Regions from separate parts of the Bacillus sp. GW823-FHT06A11 genome, predicted to be linked through region 1. Evidence: riboswitches for the same ligand, from Rfam matches in the RefSeq annotation. Region 1 holds a riboswitch; each other region holds the start of a gene.

Region 1 (7,533 bases):
GCTTCAACAGGAACAGGATATTTAGGAACGATATGGATGATACTTCCAATCATAGTATTCTCGTTTAATCATTCGCCTATGATTTCGTCATTTGTTATGAAACAGAGAGCTACGTATGGAATAGATGCTACTGATGCTAAATGTGCTCAAATACAAAAAGTTTGTTATATTATGACATTCGTAGTTGTTATGTTCTTTGTTTGGAGCAGTACCTTAAGTTTGACTCCAAATGATCTTAAGGTGGCAAAAGAACAGAACTTGTCAATCCTATCATATCTTGCTAATGAGCTTAATTCGCCAGTAATCACTATTGCAGCTCCTATCATTGCATTTGTGGCTATTACAAAGTCTTTCCTTGGTCATTATATAGGAGCGTATGAGGTAATGCGTGACATGATTATCAAGTCCAGTAAAAAACGTGGGAAAGATATAGGAGAAAAAACAGTTAAGACAATGATTCTTACTTTTGTCGTATTAACATGCTGGTATGTTGCTTATACAAATCCAAGTATTCTTGGAATCATTGATGCCCTTAGCGGTCCGCTAGTTGCTGCTATCTTATGTATACTACCAATGTATGCAATCCATAAAGTATCAGTACTTGCTAAATACAAAGGGAAATCGAGCAATGTATTTGTCATTATTATAGGTATTCTTACTGTCCTAGCAAGTATTAAGTCATTATTCTAATCCACTATTGTTAGTATCGATGCAAAAATCGTGGGATATGGAAAAAAGAAAGATTCTTATCGGAACTGAATTCTATATTGTTAAACTAAAGAAATCATGGTTTTGGACAAACTCCTCACATTGGAGAGTTTGTCTTTTTTTATTATATGCATAACTTTTATCATTTTAACCAAGAAGACCCCTTCCTCAAGGAACGCGAAATAAGTAGGTGGGAGATGAATTGGCTAAAATGATAAACTGGTGACCCAGTATGTAGAAGTGAAAAAGGGGAAAACTATTGTATAATTATCGATAATTTAGGGGGCGCCAAATGAAGCATAATAAAGAAGTAACACTTGGGGATTACGTTCAATTTTCATATCGTAAAAATCCTAATTTGCAATTAATGGGATTTGTGGTGAATGTTTTACAAAATACAATTGTTGTAGATATTGCGGAAAGAATGGATATCGAGATAGATGATTTTAGGCAGGTTGTAAAGCATGGTTATTATAATAAAGTGGTTCATAAGCAAATAAAGAATAGTGTTTCATAAAAAAGTGCTCCTATATAAATTTAGGAGCACTTTTTATGGAGAGAATTTCCGCAAAGTTTTTTTGTCAGAGGTATAAAATTTTCATATGAAAATACGTTTTGAAGATATTTTCTTATTTGTTAATTAATAATTTTTTCAATCTTTATAGCTGTTATGAATTTAAAATATTATTCATAAAAATTTCACATAATTTTATTAAAAAGAAAAATACTAATACTTGTTTTAATACTTTACCTAGAGTTATTAAAACAAATTTACTAACTGCGAAACAAGGAGGCATCACTGTGGACATTCAACAGCTTTAGGTACAGCAGTGACAGCAGCAGGTTATGCTCTTAAACAAACTCGTGGAACTAATAAAATGATTGCAAATACAGTATTTGGTTTTGGTTTAGCACACGTCGTTTTAGGTGTAATCGATCTTGTTGAACATCGTCGTTAGAACGAAAGGCAAGCATTGATATATGCTTGCCTTTTTGGGAGTACATTTATTATTCATTTTTCAAATATGTTTGTATGACGTAATCATTATCAATGTAATTAAATAGTTACACTACAAGGAAATTAGAAAGTAAAACTGTGAGCATTGAATTTTATGAAATGAGATGGTGATGGAATGGAATTTTCTTCTGAAAGTAATACGTATCATGCTGGTGACATTGTTTATATTTTTTACCGAAATCCTCATACTCAAGACGTAGCTAACATACAAGCTGCAGCAGTTGTAAATAATCCTGAAAGACCTAATGAATTAGCACTATTTCTTTACGAAACGTATTATCCACTAACAAATGAGATGGCTATATATGCTACCGAAGATGAGGCAAACCAAGCTTACACTTACTATTATGGTGATATTTCAGAGGGGATGTTAGAATGAATAAGCCATTTATGCCTAAGCTCGTATATTTTGAACCGAAAGCACTAGATTATCCTTTGGGGAAAGAGCTGTTTGAGAAGTTTTCAAAGATGGATGTTGAAATTCGACATACTACTTCTCATAATCAAGTAAGAGATTTGCCAGGGGATAACGATTTTCAAAAGTATCGAGTAGCAAAATCAACGCTGGTTGTTGGTGTTAGAAAAACACTGAAATTCGATACTTCCAAGCCTTCAGCAGAGTATGCAATTCCTTTTGCAACGGGATGTATGGGACATTGTCATTATTGTTATTTACAAACAACGATGGGAAGTAAGCCTTATATACGAACGTATGTAAATGTTGAAGAAATTTTAGATGCTGCTGATAAATACATGAAAGAGCGTGCACCTGAAGTAACAAGATTTGAAGCGTCGTGTACTTCAGATATTGTAGGAATCGATTATTTAACGCATACCCTTAAACGGGCCATTGAGCATTTTGGAGAATCTGAATATGGGAAATTGAGATTTGTTACGAAATTCCACCATGTAGATCATTTACTTGATGCTAAACATAATGGAAAAACAAGATTTCGCTTTAGTGTAAACGCTGATTATGTGATTAAAAACTTTGAACCAGGAACTTCTCCCTTAGCTAAGCGAATTGAGGCAGCAGGAAAAGTAGCTAGAGCTGGATATCCTCTTGGTTTCATTGTAGCTCCTATTTACCTACATGAAGGCTGGAAGGAAGGATACTATCATATGTTTGAACGCCTAAATGCTGAATTACCTCTTGATGCACGGGATGATATTACATTTGAATTTATTCAACATCGTTTTACAAAGCCAGCTAAGAGAGTGATTGAAAAAAACTACCCGATGACAAAATTAGAATTAGATGAAGAGAAAAGAAGGTATAAATGGGGGAAATATGGAATCGGAAAATACATTTATCAAAAAGAAGAAGAAGAGGATATAAAAAATTATCTCTATTCCTATATGAAACAGTTCTTTCCTAATGCAAAACTAGAATATTTTACATAAAAGAAACGAACAAAATTCATTACATCATCAATCTAAAAAATTACTCACTCAAAAAAGTGATATTGGTCAACAATTCGCTAATAAATCATTTGAAAAATTTATATACGAAAGTCTTTTATGTAAAAATATGTTTCATTATGAGCTGAATCCCAACAGTTAAACAGAAAAATACAGTGGTTGCTCTGAGTTAATGGAGATAGAAGAAAGAGGATTTGTAGTAGGCGCGTCTTACGATATTGTTAAGGAAAAGAAATCAAATCCAATTATGAAAGGGACGTATCAGATGGTACTTCCCAGTAAGTTAGCGCAGCAAGGTGGAAAAGGGGCAGGGAATAATTATATTAATGTGAGTGCAAAAGCAGATAGTGTATTTGAACAAATACGAATTATTGCTAAAAAAATTAGTCGTGAATTATTTTTTCCGCATATACAAGTGATTATTTTTTCTGAAAAATTACTCTCGAATCCCAATATTTTACAGAATACGCTAGATGTACATATTCGTGATCATGAAATGAGAAGAAACATCCGTCTATTTGTTTCTCGAGGGTACTTTGGCGGAGTTGCATTTTAGCCATTATAAACAAGTTATGGATGAAAAACGCTTAACGAAGGATATTTCAAAAGAGATGGAGCAAAGGATTCAAAAATCAATAAAGCTTGTTCAAAAAAATATAAGGTGGATGTATTAGCATTAGGAGAAGTATATAAGCGGAATAATTATAAAGAATGGAAGAAAATAAGTAAGAATTGGGATCAAGGTGAAAATTATTTTAGTAATGCTGACATTAATGTTTATGTTCATCCAGTAATTGAACATTCAGGCTCAACTTTACCGAAGAGAGTGAAATAAGGTGATTTAAGTCGTTAGCGGATTAGAAATACGCTAAACGATATTAATGCTGGTTCTGCATTTTCAATCAGTGCAGACTTATGTACTTTAAACGTGATTAATAAATTATATTTGGCTTATTATGATCCTTTGGTTAGCACTAGTTAGAGTTATAGTAAAAATATTAAGTACAAACGACTTATTTTTAATAATAAGAGGAAATATGTTACTGAAAAGTAAGGAGACAAATTATTACTTTTCTAAAGAGTCATTAGGTCCGTACAATGATGCATTAAAGTGATTCATAAGGGATTCTGAATGCTAAGAGAGTGAGAATGAATTACAAAAGAAAGGTGCATAGGCGCCTTTCTTTTTTTGAAGGGATTTTTTGTTACGAGTTAGTACAAAATTGGGTTCAGGGGGTACTATAAAATTTTAGCTTGATGGCGATGGGGTAGCATCCACGTCTATCAACATCACTACACCTATATTTAATACTGCGTTACGTGCCTTTAATCAAGTGAAAAACAAGACCCATTTTGTAAAAACTGAAACCAACGTTTTCTAAACTGAATTTGAGCCATATCTGCATGAACATGGGCCTCCATTTTTAAAGCTTCTGGTATAGGTCTAGGATGTTGACTTTCTACAATAATTTGATCCTCTTTTAGTACTCTTAAACTAAATTTAGCTAAAATTTGGTCTAGTAAAGGGAAGTACTTTAAAAATGTCCTTCCGGTATATCCCATAATTAATGTCTCTTCTTCATCAATTGGTGTAAACGTAATATACGGAATAAATGACTCATTCTCCTGTTTGCCACTGTGAAGCATCCACTGATGTGGGAATTTGTATTCAAGGTAAGCATCACCATTTGAGAATATAAACTGATCCAGTGTTCCCTCCAGCTTATAATTGGTTGATTCGGCTTTTGTTTTTCTACCAATCGTTTTTTTATGTATATAAGCAAGATGAGCAGTATCCAGCACAGATTCGATTGATCGAGTAAGGTGTGCATTCCAAGTGGCGTGGAAGAAAGAGAGTTTAAAGGGAGTGTTCTCCATTACATGAAAAGTTTGCCATTCAGGTGGAGTTTCCTCACTATCAGGGTATATCCAAATCAACCCAATTTTTTCTCTTACAGGGTATGAGAAGGTATGAGCAAATTTCGGGATAGGTTTATTGGGTTGGGATGGAATTCTTACACAAGTACCACAACTATCGAATTCCCAACCATGGTAGGGACAGACTAGTTTACCATTTACTACTTGTCCCAGTGATAAGTCAGCGCCACGATGAGGGCAGTAAGGTGATAGAGCCTGAACTTCGCCTTTTTCATCCCGATATAATACAAAATCTTTGCCAGCAACTCTTTTTTTACTGGGATCTTTTTTATATCTTTTACATAACTCACAGCATACCAATTACGTGGGAATACTCTATTTATATTTAGAGTCATTTATTTTCTCCTTCTTTTTTATTCACCTAGTAGATATTAGTGGTGTCTACTGTATACTGTCTATTCTATGCTATAAAATATTTTAAATGTTCGTTTAAAATTAATAAATCTACAGTTTAATCAAATCATTATGAAAGCCTGCATAATCTCTCTAAATGTAACAAAAATGACTAAAGTACAATAGATTTTAAAAAGGAGAAAGTTTTATTTTATCGAAAATTGAGATATTAAGCAATATTCCTATTGCTATTAAATTCACCATTAAAGAACTTCCACCAAAACTTACAAATGGAAATGGAGTACCTGTAAGAGGAAATAGTCCCGTAATACCACCTAAATTTACAACTGATTGCATACCAATCATACATCCTATACCAATTGCTATAAAACTGCCGAATGGATCTACACATAATTGTGCAATTTTTAAGGAGCGAAGTACTATAGTCAAAACTCCAACCAATAGAATAAATACACCAATAAATCCTAGTTCTTCAGAAACTATTGCCATTATAAAATCAGTGTGTGGTTCTGGAAGATAACCTGTTTTTTGTATGCTATTTCCAAATCCACGACCAGTGATTCCTCCAGAGCCCATGGCAATAAAAGAGTTTACAAGCTGGTATCCATTTCCTTGCGCATCAAGAAAGGGATTGAAAATCGTAGTAATACGTGTCTTTTGAACTTCTGATAAACTATATTGAATCAAATAATATAAAATAGGTAACCATAAAATAGAACCGATGGTAGTTCTTTTGATTAGTAGATTTATATTTATTCCTGAACAAAGAAATATGCTAAAACCTATACCTAATATTAAAAGTGCAGATCCTAAATTTGGTTGTTTAAAGATAAGAAAAAAAATTGTAGCTAAAAAAAATAAAAGTTTTCCGATACCACTCCAGTTATTTTTAGCTTGTTCTTGTCGCAATGCAAAAAAACGGGCTGTTACAAGGATTGTTCCTAATTTAAGAAATTCAGCTGGCTGTATTCCAAAGATCCATGATTGAGCATTATTTACCACTTTTCCTTTCCATAAAACCATAATTAATAAAAAAATCCCCCCAACCATAATACAGATTGAGACTATTCGTTTTTTCCATATTTCATATGGGAGTAAAGCACAAATTATTAATCCTATTGTTCCTAAAAGTAGCTTTGTTAATTGAGAATCAACAAAATGTCTACTGTTATAACCGTAATGTTGGACAGCGACAATGGAGCTTGCACTATACATCATGATAATACCTAAAGTACATGTTATGAATAGAGGAAGGAGCAATAGATAATCGAGTTTTAATATTTTTTTCATTTTAATATCCTCCTGATTTAAAACAAAACATAATATTACATTTGCTAATGAATAGAATCTTGTTCTCGTCAATTACTAAATATGACTTTTGTTTAGGAAGATTCTATCGCTTATTCCCTGTTTTTTACGCAAAAATCCCCCTAGTATGTAACTAGAGGGATTCAAAATGGCATGAGTAAATAAGGCTTTTTTCCCTCTAGTAGAGCTTTGGCACTATACAACGTAAAGTAATGAAAATTCATTACTTAGCTATCTTAAGAAGAGCCTTAATCCGACAATTCCTGTTCTACCCATTGGCGTCTTTCGACATTTTTGGGCAATAGCCTGTGTTTGCATAGGAGCCTCACCTAACAGGTTAAGCAATATAAATTTTATGTGTTTGTTTCGTGTAGCAAGCATAAATATATTTTTTTTGCTTGTCAAGCAACCATATTGCTAATTTTATTTGTTTTATTGCTTTATAGTTCTTTGAGAAATGATATGAAAAAATGTCTGTAATCATTCTGTATAAGTACATATTTTTGACTTGTAGTGTATCGTTTGATTAAGTAGTTTAACCATATAAATTTGATAAACAGTAAAGAAGATTTTAATCATAAAAGAAGATTTTTTTGTGAATGTTCTTTTGATATACAGAATGACTAATTATTCATCTTTTGTTATAAAGTTGGAATTTGATTAAAAACAATAAGTTTCATATGTTTTATTACGTTTCTTCGAATTAAATCTATTTGAATTCTATGTTTTTTAAGGGGAATTTTAAATTTATAATAAAATATAATTTCATTTTCTATAAAAGATTT
Region 2 (7,533 bases), 890 kb from region 1:
CAAGCAAGAGATTGCTCGAAAAACTTTGTATTTTACACATTGGAAACAATGTGATAATATAACGACAAGTAAATAATACATCCTGCGGTGTACGTAACTTATTTATGTCTAAAACCGATGTTAGTTATACGGAAGCTCAATATTTAGCGACCATCATCAAGCCTTCCTTGTGGAGGAAGATGTACGGTAACTGTGAGGGCATCCACCTGCGAGTAGCGGGTTTTTGGACATTTACGAGGAGCGGCACGTGCGGGGGTCTTATTTCAACTAACCTTATATAAAATTCCTACGGTGTACGTAGCTTATGCATGTCTTAAACCAATAAGTTTAATATGGAAGTTCAATATTTAAATGTAGCTAACATGCCATCTTTTTAAGAAGGAAGTTACAAACATTTGTGAGAGCATCCACCTGTGAGAGCAGGTTTATGGACATCTAGAGAGAACGGCATATGTGGGGCTATATAAAAACCTTACGTTTTATACGTAAGGTTTTTTTGTTGCATAGATATATCAATATTATCTTGATTCACCTGTGAAGTTTCCGTAATAAATGTAGCACTTTCTGTCTTCATCAATCTCTCTTGAATCCAAGGAGAATTCCATAGACATGCCGTCTCGCTGAATATATATAATATCTGAATGAAGAGATGGTAAAATTTCTTCGTAGTTCCATACATCTTGACTATCTACTAAGCTTGAACTCGTTTCACTTAGTTCTCTAATTTCAAAACCGATGTGGGAGTATGTAGGGTCTGAAGGGTCATTGGCGAAAACTTCTTTTTGAATATAAATAACTGCTGTTCCGTCTGGATCAACCGAAGTTGCAGTAACAACATAAGTATTTTTCTCTTTAATAAAATATTCACAAGTCATGCGTGCGATAATTTCAGAATTAGAAATATTGGCGTAGTTCCATAAAGCAGGATACCCTTTCGTTTCATCATTAAGTCGATATTCTAAGCGCATTCAATCCCTCTTCTTCCTTTTTCTTCTACTTTATCATGCCATCCTATATAATAGGAATAGAATTTAAAAAGGGGAGTGCGAAGGTGACAAAAACGAAATGGCTAGTAGGTGGTGTCGTAACGTCTTTAATGACTGGCACTTTATTTGGTTGCGCACAAGATCTTCCCCCAAAACCGAATGATAATAGTTGTTCTGATTGGGATTGGGATGATGAACTTGGGGTATGGCAGTGTGATGATAGTAGTTCAGGTTATCGTGGGCATTATTTCTATGGTGGGCGATACTATCAAAATAAATCTACTTTTAAAAATTCATCGGCGTTTAAATCGTATCAATCGTCTGCTGAATTTAAAGGTGGAATTGGAAGCGGTTCAAAGGGAGGATTTGGGGGCTAAAATATGTCGCAATACATAAGGGATCGAAAAGAATTTTATTTAAAATATCCGAATTTTTGGTCGGATTTATATGAATGTGAGTATAGTTTGTTTCATGTTTTTTCTATAACAAATCAGACTTTGGACCAATTACACTTAGCGACTGAACGAATGGGGAAAATATTTTTTAAGACTGCTAGACTGCTGCGTAATTTAAGTGACGAACAGCTTCTAGATCTTGGCTTTCCATCCGCGAGTTTATCATTCATTAGAATGAAAGGGCTTTATCCTGAATCTGTAATTTCGCGATTTGATTTTGCTGTAACAGAGGATAATAAAATCAAAATGCTTGAGTTTAATAGTGATACACCAACTTTTATTGTGGAATGTTTTCGAATGAATAGGAAAGTATGTGAAAATCTAGGCTATGATGATCCAAACTCGGATCAAGAACGATTGCTATCTTCTGGTGTAACGAAAGCAGTAATGGAAGCGACAAAGGGATTAGATAATCCAAATGTTGTTTTTACAGCACATCATGAACATATCGAGGATTGGAATACCACTATGTATTTAAGTCAGCTATGCCATGTTGAAAATAAAGTAGTGCCAATGTCAGAACTTAGAATTACAAAGGGTGCTCTAGTCGATAAAGATGGGGCGAAGATTGATGTTTTATATCGCCAAACATATCCGATAGAAGATTTAATTGAGGATCAAGATCCTGAAACAGGAGATTTGGTAGGTGTGGAACTGTTACAACTTGTAAAAGCCGGAAAGCTTTTTATAATAAATCCTTTGTCAGCATTTTTACTTCAGCCAAAATCAATTCAGTGTCTTATTTGGGGGTTAGCAGAAGAAGAGGTCTTTTATACAAATGAGGAACAACAGTGGATTAAAGAATATATGTTACCTACATATTTAGAACCAGATTTATTTTTAGGAAAAGGTTCTTTCGTTCAAAAACCTTCATTTGGGAGAGAAGGAGATACAATTACGATTCGCGATAAAGACGAAAATATTATGCTTCAAAATGCACACGAAACGTATAAAGCGTCACTGCCGATATTTCAAAAGTATACCGAACTGCCAGTCGTATCCTTGGAAACAGAAAAAGGGATCGAGAAACTGTCATATGTGTTTGGTTCGTTTTTAATTGCTGGAAAAGCGAGTAGTATCGGTATTCGTGCGGGAGAAAAGATTACAGGAAATGAATCGTACTATTTACCGGTAGGTATAAAAAGGAGGGGGAAAAATGATTAATTTTTTATTATATTTAGCAGTAACACTCGGCCTTTTATGTATAGGTCTGTTCTTGATGGAAGTGACAACGAAAGTAAAGGAATTTAAGTTAATGGCTCAAGGAAATAAGGCGGTAAGCTATGTGCTTGGAGGACGATTACTTGGGTTAGCTGTTGTTTTATATTCGACAGCAGCTAATTCAATTTCACTTCTTGATATGATTTCGTGGGGAGCAGTTGGGATTTTGGCTCAAATTATCGTCTTTTATTTAGCTGAGTGGCTTACACCACGCTTTAATATAAACAAAAGTCTCGAAGAAGATAATCAAGCAGTCGGTCTTTTTCTTATGTTTTTATCGCTTTCGATTGGGATTGTAATCGCTGGTTGTATAACTTATTAAAAACTTTACGTTTAAACGTAAAGTTTTTTATTTTATCCCGCTATTTGCCGGGCAGCCCGATTGGTGAGGGCTAATAATCAGTGGGGGATGAACAAAACCCCCACTGATTAAAGTTTCACTTTATATACGTTAGTTTGCCATACCTTTTGAAAAAATTGTAGGCTACTGTTGACATCTATTTTAAATAAGAGTAACATTTTCAATGTAATGAAAATAAGTCTCTGTTAGGTGAGGCTCCTGTATAGAGAAATGCTACTGCCCAAAAATGTCGAGAGACGCCAATGGGTCAACAGGAATGATCGAATTAAGGTTTTTCTTAACGTAGCTGGTAATGTACCTATGCTATACAGTGCTAAAACTCGGCGAGGGAGAGGTCCGTAGATTTCTAATTATATTAGAAATCGTTTATTTGTGTATGTAATGGCCACTACTCTCTTAAGGGTAGGGGTCTTTTTTGTTACCAAGCTATGAGTAATTTCATAGTATAAACTATAAAATTAAACGAGGAGGTGAGGAGCATGTCAAATTCTGACTCGGTTCCGTTACCCATATACTTCAAATCAAAAATATATGATGTAGGCAGGAAACGATTTGTTCCTCCCTCTATATTTATCACAATGTAGCGTTTATAAAGCGCTAGACACTTTCACAGTAAAGTGGATAAATTGAGAAACAAAGCGTTTCTTCCTATGTTGTAAAGGAGGAGACGATAATATGTTATATGCAAACAAAACTGTGGGTAACACGTCATATAAACTAAATAAAAAATCAATAAAAGAACAAACAATGCTCCAAAAAAATAAAGATTTATTAATTGAAATTGCAACAAGAGATGTAAAATCTGTATTTGCATATTTTAAAACAACAAGAGACGGACTATCAATGAAAGAGGCGCAAAAACGTATTCAAGTATATGGCCGAAATGAACTAACTTCAAAAAGAGCAATTCTTGCAGAAGTAATGATGAAGCTTGGTGGCATGATTCCAGGTTTTTCAAAACAACGTGTGTGTGATGAATTACAACGTGAAACGATTACTGTATCTAGAGTAGAATGTTCTAGTAGTACAGGGCTAAATAGTGAACTGAAAATGATGGAGATACCAGTGCAAGAACTTGTACCTGGAGATATGATTTTTCTTTCGGCTGGAGATGCTGTGCCAGCTGATGTACGTATTATTTATGCAGATGATTTATTAGTGAATGAGTCTGTGTTAACGGGAAACGAAGCGAGTATAGAGAAGTTTGAAAGCTGCTATCACCTTGAACGTAAACGATTTATTCCATTAAAACGGATGAAAGATTATAATCCACTTGAGCTTGAAAATGTATGTTTTAAAGGTTCACATATCGTTAGTGGAAGTGCAAAGGCTGTCGTTGTTTCTACTGGAAAAAATACGTATTCAGGCATATTGCATACTTGTTGTAGTAGAACGTCTTAATGTGTTAATGGTGCTAAATATACAAAAACAATGTATAATAGACAAAGTTGAGCAAAAACGTAGAATGGTAATCTATTTATATAACCTTACGTGATAACGTGAGGTTATTATTTTTTTAATAGGAGAGGAATTATGAAAAAAGTATTATTAGTTGATGGTATGGCACTATTATTTCGTGCTTTTTACGCAACAAGTGTCTACGGACAATTTATGAAACGACAAGATGGAACCCCTACGAATGGGATTCATGGTTATATGAAACACTTGTTAACAGCTACGCAAGCGATTGAACCAACACATATCGTTACATGCTGGGATATGGGAAGTACGACATTTAGAACAGAATCGTTCTCGAATTATAAAGCAAATCGTGCAGCGCCACCAGAAGAATTAATTCCTCAATTTGATTTAGTGCAAGAAATGACTGCGAAATTATCCATTCCAGTTATCGGTATGAAAGGCTACGAAGCGGACGATTGTATCGGTACGCTTGCAAAACAATACTGCAATGAAGCTGAAGTTTATATTTTAACTGGTGATACAGATTTACTTCAACTTGTTGATAAGAACGTTACGGTTATGCTTCTGCGTAAAGGAATTGGAAATTACGAATATTACACACCGGAGAAAATCATGGAAGAAAAAGGTGTAGAGCCGTGGCAAATCGTCCATGCAAAAGCTTTCATGGGAGATACAAGTGATAATTATCCAGGTGTAAAAGGTATCGGTGAAAAAACAGCGTATAAGCTTATTCAAGAGCACGGAACAGTATCCGCTGTACTAGAAAATGTAGAATCATTAACAAAAGCGCAGCGTACGAAGATTGAAAGTGATTTAGAGAACTTAAATATTTCGTTGCAATTAGCACAAATTCACTGTGAAGTTCCAATTTCATGTTTACTAGAAGAGGGATTACACACAATGGATGAAGAAAAACTTAGATTTGTTTGTGAAGAAATGAATTGGGGAAGACCTGAAATATTAATAAATATGCTATAAATAGTTTGGAAAGAGGGATGTTGCATAAGTCGAAATTTGACTTGGTGACACCTTCTTTTTGTTTTTGTAAACAGTATTATAGTAAATAAAATTATGTCGAACTCAATTTTAAATATATAAATGTTTCGACAAGATATAATGATAAAAGTTGATGGGAATAGTAATTTTTATAATGAAGTGAATTAATTTCAACATAGTTTTAGAGAGTCTTTTTTTCGTGTTCACAAAGTTGTCAGAAAATAAACGGAATTTTCATATGAAGTTCAAATAGAATTCACAACAATCAATTATTATAAGGACACACAGATAATTCTTTATCTTTTATATAAACCATCCCCCAAGGAGGACAATGAAAATGAGAAAAAAAGTGAGGAAATCTTTTAAACAATTATTAATTGAAAATAAACAATCACTATTAAATAATAAAGAAAATATGAAAGAAATTGAAGAGAGAATTGAGAAACGACATGTAGCATATAGTGGTGCGAGTAATTAAATAAAATAAAAAAGATAGCCTATATAGGCTATCTTTTTTATTTTATATTGAAAAAACGCTATTCATCTCTTTAATTTTGTAAATATGCAAGATATTTTTATAGTGTTTTTCTATCAATATTACTCATTTTTCGAGGTTGAAATTGGTATATACCAATTTTTGAGATTCGCTATTCATAATATTACAAAAAATGTTACAATACACTCAAATTTATACTATAAAATCATTTTAATATGAAAAATTGGAATGAAAAGAAAGGAGAGGAATATGAATAAAGATGTCGCTTTGAAATGATTAGTATCATTTCATTAGGAGTTGATGTAAAAAGATGAAGAGATACGAAGAATTGGACTCTATAAGAGGGATTTCTTCATTAGTAGTAATGATCGGTCATCATTTAATGATTTTTTCAGCATTTCAAAATTACAGTTATGAAGATAATAAACCATTTGTTGTGTACCTATTAAAAGAAACACCTGCTCGTCTAATTTTTAGTAGTGGTAACGAATCTGTTATTATCTTTTTTGTTTTGAGCGGATTTGTTTTGTATGAATCTATTCAAAAAAACTATAGTAGCTATGGATCATACCTTTTAAAACGTATATGCAGAATATATATTCCTTATATTGTGGCAATAATAATAGCTATTATATGCCAGGCTACAATTAGTGAATATGGTATTTCTTATTTAAGTGAATGGTTTAATCGCTCATGGACGATTGAAAGTTCTTCAAGCTTAATCGCACAACATATTTTATTGGTGGGGAAATATAATACAGATGCATATAACGGTGTCATTTGGTCACTTGTCCATGAAATGCGAATATCAATAATTTTTCCGTTAATTTTGATGATTTGTTTACGAAAAACGTTAAGGTGTTCATTACTATTATTGTTTAGTTTTAGTATATGTTCTGTCGTAATATTATTTTTGTTTCGCTCGGGCTTAACATTAACAAGCTATGCATTAACATTGCATTACACGGTGCTGTTTTTACTAGGAGCACTAGTTGCGAAGTATAAAAATAATTTAATAGTTTTTTATAGTAATTGTACTAAAAATACGAAAATTGCATGGTTTTTATTTGCGATTTTACTTTTTATGTATGAAGGGCTTATTGGAGAAATGAAAGTACTCAATAATTTTATATTTCGAGACTACGTAGTGGCGATAAGTGCATGTCTATTTGTCATATTAAGCTTGTCAATATCAACTTTGTCGTCCTTACTACGTAATAAATACTTGTTATATTTGGGGAAGATTTCTTACAGTCTTTATTTATATCATATTATATCGTTATTTTCCCTTATATACATGCTCCATGAAATATTACCGTTGCCAATTATTTTAATTTTTTCACTTGTTTTTTCGTTTATACTTGCAATACTTTCGTATATATATGTAGAAAAATTTGCATTCAGAGTCGGAAAGTATGTAACAAAACAAGTGGATAGAAAGAAGAGAGGGGTATCTGTAAAGAGTGACTTGCAGGATGTTATTCAGAAAAGGGCGGTGAAATAATTGAAGCAAGAAATGAGTATAAAAGATTTTCAACAATTATTGAAAAGAAGATTCGTAACGATTATTTTAACGATGTGTTGTTTAACCGCTTC
Region 3 (7,533 bases), on a different contig from region 1:
CGCTTCATGGACAAGTACATCTGCATCTTGCGCAAGCTCCCTACTTGCTTCGCAATATCGCGTATCACCTAAGATAGTAATAATTCTTCCTTTTTGAGGTGGGCCGATAAACTCATTTCCATTTAATATCGTGCCATCCTCTAATTCAACTACTTCTCCATCCTTTAAACGTTTAAAGATTGGACCTGGTTTCACACCCATCTCAAGCAACTTATCAACTAAAAGAGCACCTTGTATATCTTTCTCTACAATACGATATCCAAAACATTCTATACCGTGTGACAATCTTTTCGTTTCTACATAAAATTCATTATCTTCAAATACGGTACCTTCTTCTGTTATCTCCACAACTTCAAGTGGATATTTCACATGTGTCGTACTTACCGATAATGCCACTTCAATAAATTGTTTAATTCCTTTCGGTCCATACACCGTTAAAGGCGTAGTTCCTCCTTGAAATGAACGGCTACCTAATAAACCAGGCAATCCAAAAATATGATCGCCATGTAAATGCGTAATAAATATTTTTTCAATGCGGCGCGGACGTACAGATGTATGTAATATTTGATGTTGCGTGGCCTCGCCACAATCAAATAACCAAGTTTGTCCTCGTTCTTCTAACAATTGTAAAGCAATTGCTGAAACGTTCCTTCCTTTTGAAGGAACACCTGCACCAGTTCCTAAAAATACAAATTCCACTTTCTTTCCTCCAGCTCTAAATATACTCTATCTCTCATCTTACGGAATGTTATTTCAAATGGCAAATTGAATTTACATAACCAATCATCTAGACAACTATATAACACGAACGTTATACTTAAAAAATTTAGCAATCGTTCGTGTTTTGTGTTAAAATGATTATACTACATTTTAAGGGAGCGTTTTATTATGAAAGAAGTATTTCGTTTACAAACTGATTTTTCATCTTCATTTGATCGCTGGGTAAGTTCTTTCGTGTCTGATCACCCAGCACAATTAGAATGGACAACTTTAAAGGAATTAATCCATGAATATACAACATCACATACAAATGATACGTTACCAGCATATATTTCTTCAGCTTTAACATATTACGCCCAACGCGTTTCAACTACAAACAGTTCAGAGATTGTTATTTTTGAAAACCCTACAATCTCGTAATCTATAATAAAAAAGCACTGGTTACAGTGCTTTTTTATTTATACTTATTTAGCAAATGATTATATTCCGTCCACAAGTCTGTATACATACTTTGATCAAACTCATCTAAAATTATCTTTTCACTTGATTTATTGAATAATTCTTTTGCTTGTAGCGCAAAAGAAACAATTTGTTTTCTATATTCATTTTCATTTACTTCTATATGAAGCCCTTCATAGTATATAGCCTTTTGATCAGTAGAAATAACTTTGACAAAATCCTTTAAAACCACATTTTCACCTATATGGTTTATAGTCCAATGAATTAAAATTGGGCATCCTAACATGAGCATAGTGCCACATCCGTGCAAAATAAGCCCCTCTTCATTTTCAATATCACAAATATATTCTTTATCTAAAGTTCGTAACAGAGCTAGAGCTGATTCACTTATTCCCCATTCCTCATCCATACCTGTTTGTGTAATAATCGTTCCATCCACATTTAAATAAATTTCCCCGTGAGAACATAAATCTTCCTGCTCATTAAACAACCACTTTTGATTCTCAATATTTATAATAAAATTTTGTGGTACCATTACAAATTCCCCTTTTATAAAAATATTTATTTTCCACATTATTTATAATTAATATCATGTATTTCATCCCATATATCTATTATAAATCCATTTAATATTTTAAAAACACAGATAAAAAAGATATTGACACTACGATTTTACAGTGCTAACATTCAACATGTAATTGAATATGGTCTCTGTTAGGTGAGGCTCCTGTATAGAGAAACGCTGCTGCCCAAAAATGTCGAGAGACGCCAATGGGTCAACAGGAAAGGTCGGAATGAAGGCCTTTTTTAACGTAGCTGGTTTCAGTACCTATGCTATACAGTGCTAAAACTCAACGAGGGAGAGGTGCATGTATTTTGTCATACACAAAAACTGTTTTTATTTATGTCTACTAGCAGTCTTTGTTGTGGACTCTTTTAACTGCGAATTCAGACCTTTACTCGTTTTGAGTAAAGGTCTTTTTACGTCTATATGCACCTTACTATGAAACAAACATAGCATATTCAGAAACTACTAAATTGTACGGAGGTGAGGAACAGTTGGCAATTGATGATTCGGCCCAGATACCCATACGTTTTACATTCATATTTCATCATGTAGGTAGGAAAGAAACTGTTCCTCACCATTTCAAATAGTTAGTTAGGTAACAGATTGTTTCCTCCTTCATGACAGAGGAGGAACTACCGATGTTTAATTTACAAAGACAAGAAACAAAGCATGCTTATGAGCAAGATAGCATGAAAACAAATAACGAATTATTAGTGGAGGTTGCAACACAAGATGTAATCTCTGCGTTAAAACTTCTAGAAACAACACAAGATGGATTATCTAAACAAGAAGTGGCTCGTAGACTTTCTTTTTACGGTCCGAACGAAATAGCTCATAATAAAATGGCGCCGTGGTACATTCAATTTCTGCTGGCATTTAAAAATCCATTTATTTTCGTTTTATTAGCTCTTGGAGCACTCTCCTTTTTCACAGATGACATACAAGGAACAATTGTCGTATCTGCAATGGTACTACTTAGTGCAACGATTCGGTTTTCCCAAGAATTTCGTTCTCAAAAAGCTGCCGATAAGTTAAAGGCTATGGTTCGAACAACTGCGAGCGTATTTAGAATAAATGGATTTGTACATGAAACAAAAAATGTAACGAATTTAAATCGAAATTACACAACAGAAATTCCAATTGAAGAGCTTGTACCTGGCGATATTATTTCCCTTTCAGCTGGTGATATCGTTCCAGCTGATGTGCGTGTTGTATCCGCTAAAGATTTATTTGTTAATCAATCTTCTTTGACAGGGGAAGCACTTCCTATAGAAAAATACGAACACTGCTACCATACAGAAAATAAGCATATCTTACCGAAAAACATGAAAAAAAATTACAATCCACTCGATATGGAAAACCTTTGCTTCATGGGAACAAATATTGTAAGTGGTAGCGCAAAAGCTGTTGTCATCTCAACAAGTACCGATACGTATTTCGGCTCTTTAGCAAATAAGGTAATCGGAAAGCGTGTAGAAACAAGCTTTGATAAAGGTGTAAACAAAGTAAGCTGGCTCTTAATTACATTCATGCTTATTATGGCGCCTATCGTCCTTCTCATTAACGGATTCACAAAGGGAGATTGGCAAGAAGCTTTCTTCTTCGCTATTGCCGTTGCTGTTGGTCTTACACCTGAAATGTTACCAATGATTGTAACTGCTAATTTAGCTAAAGGTGCCGTTAACATGTCTAAACAAAAAGTAATTGTAAAACAGCTAAATTCTATTCAAAACTTAGGTGCTATGAACATTCTTTGTACAGATAAAACCGGAACTTTAACAGAAGATAAAGTTGTCCTTGTTCGTCACTTAGATTCTAGTGGAAATAAATGCAATCGTGTCTTGCAATTTGCCTATTTAAATAGTTTCTATCAAACTGGATTGAAAAACTTAATAGATAAAGCTGTTATTAAGCATACAGAGGAAAACAATACATTTGACCCATCAGCTTTTCAAAAGCTAGATGAAATTCCATTCGATTTCGCCCGCCGGCGTATGTCAGTCATCGTAAAAGATATTTCAGGTGAACATACAATGGTTTGTAAAGGTGCCGTAGAAGAAATTTTATCAATTTGCAACTACACTGAAGTGGATAAAAAAATCGTTACACTCACTGAGGAAATACGCTCAAATGTCAAAAAACTAAGCGAGACATTGAATAGTGAAGGTATGCGGGTTATTGCTGTGGCTTATAAAAAAGATAGAAACATAAATGATAAAGAGTACGCAGTAAAAGACGAAACTGATATGATTCTCGCTGGATATATCGGCTTTTTAGATCCACCGAAACCATCTGCAGCAGCTGCAATTCAAGCATTACAAAAGCATGGTGTACAAGTAAAAATTTTAACTGGCGATAACGAAATTGTTACACGAAAAGTTTGTAAAGAAGTTGGATTAGATATCGGCGAACCAATCCTCGGTTACGAGATTGATTCTTTACCAGATAAAGCATTAGCAAAACTTGCTGAAGAAACGACTGTATTTGCGAAGCTTAATCCAATGCAAAAATCTCGCATTATACACGCATTACAAGGAAACAGACACACTGTAGGTTACATGGGAGACGGCATTAACGATGCTGTAGCATTACGTGAAGCTGATGTCGGAATATCTGTTGATACTGCTACTGATATTGCGAAAGAAGCTTCTGATATTATTCTACTCGAAAAAAGTTTAACTATATTAGAAGCCGGGATTGTAGAAGGACGTACTACATTCGGAAATATTTTAAAATATATTAAGATGACAGCTAGCTCTAACTTCGGTAATGTGTTTAGCGTGTTAGTAGCAAGTGCTTTCATTCCTTTTTTACCGATGCTTGCCATTCATCTTTTAATTCAAAACTTACTTTATGATATTTCACAACTTTCTATTCCATGGGACAAAATGGATAAAGAGTTTCTAGAAAAACCCCGAAAATGGGATACTGCAAACTTACGAAACTTCATTATTTGTATCGGCCCAATTAGTTCCATATTTGATATTATCACATACGTAGTCATGTGGAATGTATTTGGCGCAAATACACCGAGCGAGCAATCATTATTCCAGTCCGGTTGGTTTGTGGTTGGATTGTTAACTCAAACTTTAATTGTTCACATGATACGAACACAGAAGATTCCATTTATTCAAAGCACTGCATCAACACCCGTCGTTTTATTAACCGCTCTTATTATGGCAATAGGGATTTATATTCCATTCTCACCACTTGGTGCAGCCGTTGGTTTACAAGCATTGCCACTTAGCTACTTCCCTTGGTTAGTAGGAATACTATTAGGCTACGCTTTTTTAACACAATTCCTGAAAAAGCTTTATATTAAAAAGTTTCATAGCTGGTTGTAAAAATAAGAATGAGTGGGTATTCCCCGCTCATTCTAAAAGACATAACACATATTTATATATGGAGGTGACCATGATGGTATGGTACGACATTATATTCAGATTAGTTATAGCAATTATTGTAGGAGCTTGCATCGGAATGGAAAGACAATGGAGACATCGAATGGCTGGGTTACGGACAAATGCTCTCGTATCACTTGGTGCCTGTATATTTGTTTTATTATCCGTCATGCTTGATCATGATGCTAGCCCCTCACGCATTGCTGCTCAAGTCGTTAGTGGCATTGGTTTTTTAGGGGGTGGCGTTATTATCCGCGATGGTTTTAGTATTAGAGGGCTAAATACGGCAGCTACTTTATGGTGTGCAGCTGCTGTCGGTACTCTTACAGGCGCCGGTTTCCTCGTTGCAGCTATATTAGGTGCAGCCGGCGTGTTACTAGCAAATATACTTCTTCGCCCAATTGCTCTTTTTATGAATAAAAAATCAAAAGAAGAATCACCTGAACAAACGAACTACTTACTTTCCCTTACTTGTTCAGAAGAAACTGAAGCACATATTCGTTTTTTACTTATGCATATGGTAAGTACAGAAGGGCTCAGTTTAAAAGAGTTGTATAGTGAAGATGTAGATTCTAATCAAAAAGTTTGTATACAGGCTATATTACATTGCAAGACAAATGCAGCTATCTTAATTGAAAAAATAGTAAGTAGAATGCTATTAGAATCTGGCGTTACTGGAGCTGGATGGAAGACTTCTTTAGATTTAGAAGCGAGTTAAATAGGAAAGGTGTCATGATTTTTACTACTTCATGACACCTTCTACATAAATTTATTTTCTAACTTTTGTTGAAACGACTTCTCTTGCTTACGTAGTAGTTGACTACCTCGTTGTAAAAGCAGTGTTCCATACTTATCATTAATTTGATCAATGACAGCAAGTAGCGGTTCTTTTTTTGCATCCTCTTCAAATGAAAACAAATCTAATTGTTTCACCGATTCTGTCTTCCACTCTATTTCAGTAGCTGTAACACCTAGTAAACGAATGGAATCACCATCCCAATGTTGCTTCCATAAACGGGATGCTGCTTGAAAAATATCGCGTTCTTCCCAAATCGCATTTTTCAATTGCTTACTCCGTGTTACTGTTCGTCTATCATGGTATTTAATCATAATTTGAATATTATAGCTGACAAGGGTTCGCTTTTGTAACCTTTTACTCACTGACTTTGATAAACGTTCTAACATATCAAGTAATTCTTTCTCTTCATCCATATCCTTTGAAAAAGTCATCGAGTTACCGACACTTTTATGCTGTCCCATTTGACTCGGATCCACTTCCCTATCATCCATACCTTTTGCACGCCTTTGCAAATCAACAACGTGCTTGCCAATTTTAGCGCGAATGATATGCTCGTCTCCCTTTGCCAACTGTTCAATTGTCTGTATATGAATACCATTTAATTTTTCAGCTGTTTTCTCACCAATTCCATGCATTGCTCCAACTGGACGTGGCCAAATCAGTTCTGGAATATCGCGTTTTCGAAGCACGGTAATACCAAGTGGTTTTTTCATATCTGAAGCGGTCTTTGCTAGGAAAAGATTTGGAGCGATTCCAATACTACACGGAAGCTGCAACTCTGTTAATAGTGCTTGTTGAATCATCTTTGCTATTTCAACAGGAGAACCAAGTGCGTAGCAATCTGTAATATCTAAATATCCTTCATCTATTGAGACTGGTTGTATCTTTTCTGTAAAACGGGAAAGGACTTGAAACATTTGAAATGAAGCTTCGCGATATAATGTGAAATTAGGACGCCTTACAACTAATTGCGGGCATAACCTTTTCGCTTCCCAAAGGGGCATCGTCGTACGTATTCCGTATTCTCTCGCCTCATAACTACATGTTATGATAATTCCTTTTCTCTCTTTTTCATTTCCAGCAACCGCTAATGGCTTTCCTTGTAATGATGGATCATGAGCAATTTCAACAGATGCGAAAAAGCAATTCATATCTACATGTAAAATTACACGACCATTTTTCGGATACATTTCTCGCATAGTACTCACTCCCTAATCAGAACGTTCGTTCTTTTATTATATCAAATTTTGCACAATAGTTATAATAATTACTTGTTCTTTTTTATAATCCATATAAAGAGGATACACATGTGAAAGAGGCTGATTATGGTGAAATTAACTATATGTTCCTTGTAGTTATATTAATCATCATAATTATTTACTCCTTCCAATTTTCAACATGAATACGTTTGAATTTTTCTCTCGTCTAATATTATATACTGCTATGATTTTTCTTGTATTGGCTTATACGCCTTGTAAAAACAATCGAATCAAAATAAAAAGCGTGTAAATCACAATTGATTTACACGCTTTTTCTATTCTATTACTTCGCTACTTCTTCAATAATTGCAACAACTAATTCTGCTG

What was found. A riboswitch is a leader RNA that binds a small molecule or an ion and turns the genes downstream of it on or off. The one in region 1 is predicted to bind magnesium.
Region 2: it holds a riboswitch for magnesium, as region 1 does, so the genes downstream of both, AC1Q8L_RS04330 (P-type ATPase actuator domain-containing protein) here and AC1Q8L_RS00025 (FtsW/RodA/SpoVE family cell cycle protein) in region 1, are expected to answer to the same signal.
Region 3: it holds a riboswitch for magnesium, as region 1 does, so the genes downstream of both, mgtA (magnesium-translocating P-type ATPase) here and AC1Q8L_RS00025 (FtsW/RodA/SpoVE family cell cycle protein) in region 1, are expected to answer to the same signal.

What each region holds. Positions count from the first base shown of each region.
Region 1 is NZ_JBXAHS010000001.1:6,128-13,660, reverse strand. Features, by position in the region: gene AC1Q8L_RS00065 (aromatic amino acid transport family protein) at 1-690, shown strand, start outside; gene AC1Q8L_RS00060 (DUF2187 domain-containing protein) at 1,001-1,225, shown strand; gene AC1Q8L_RS00055 (asparagine synthase) at 1,539-1,667, shown strand; gene AC1Q8L_RS00050 (transcriptional regulator SplA) at 1,842-2,105, shown strand; gene splB (spore photoproduct lyase) at 2,102-3,130, shown strand; partial or broken gene AC1Q8L_RS00040 (Ger(x)C family spore germination protein) at 3,303-3,983, shown strand; partial or broken gene AC1Q8L_RS00035 (HXXEE domain-containing protein) at 4,165-4,263, shown strand; partial or broken gene AC1Q8L_RS00030 (Rieske 2Fe-2S domain-containing protein) at 4,475-5,421, opposite strand; gene AC1Q8L_RS00025 (FtsW/RodA/SpoVE family cell cycle protein) at 5,609-6,730, opposite strand; M-box (ykoK) riboswitch at 6,916-7,092, opposite strand.
Region 2 is NZ_JBXAHS010000001.1:891,443-898,975, reverse strand. Features, by position in the region: RNA gene ssrS (6S RNA) at 77-259, shown strand; RNA gene ssrS (6S RNA) at 281-464, shown strand; gene AC1Q8L_RS04350 (hypothetical protein) at 519-968, opposite strand; gene AC1Q8L_RS04345 (hypothetical protein) at 1,052-1,363, shown strand; gene AC1Q8L_RS04340 (glutathionylspermidine synthase family protein) at 1,367-2,605, shown strand; gene AC1Q8L_RS04335 (DUF350 domain-containing protein) at 2,598-2,984, shown strand; M-box (ykoK) riboswitch at 3,198-3,363, shown strand; gene AC1Q8L_RS04330 (P-type ATPase actuator domain-containing protein) at 3,699-4,424, shown strand; gene AC1Q8L_RS04325 (5'-3' exonuclease) at 4,557-5,423, shown strand; gene AC1Q8L_RS04320 (FbpB family small basic protein) at 5,779-5,919, shown strand; gene AC1Q8L_RS04315 (acyltransferase family protein) at 6,248-7,441, shown strand; gene AC1Q8L_RS04310 (YveK family protein) at 7,442-7,533, shown strand, end outside.
Region 3 is NZ_JBXAHS010000002.1:626,989-634,521, reverse strand. Features, by position in the region: gene rnz (ribonuclease Z) at 1-699, opposite strand, end outside; gene AC1Q8L_RS11835 (DUF3932 family protein) at 889-1,140, shown strand; gene AC1Q8L_RS11830 (hypothetical protein) at 1,175-1,714, opposite strand; M-box (ykoK) riboswitch at 1,883-2,050, shown strand; gene mgtA (magnesium-translocating P-type ATPase) at 2,386-5,091, shown strand; gene AC1Q8L_RS11820 (MgtC/SapB family protein) at 5,165-5,866, shown strand; gene AC1Q8L_RS11815 (DNA polymerase IV) at 5,908-7,146, opposite strand; gene AC1Q8L_RS11810 (tripeptidase T) at 7,490-7,533, opposite strand, start outside.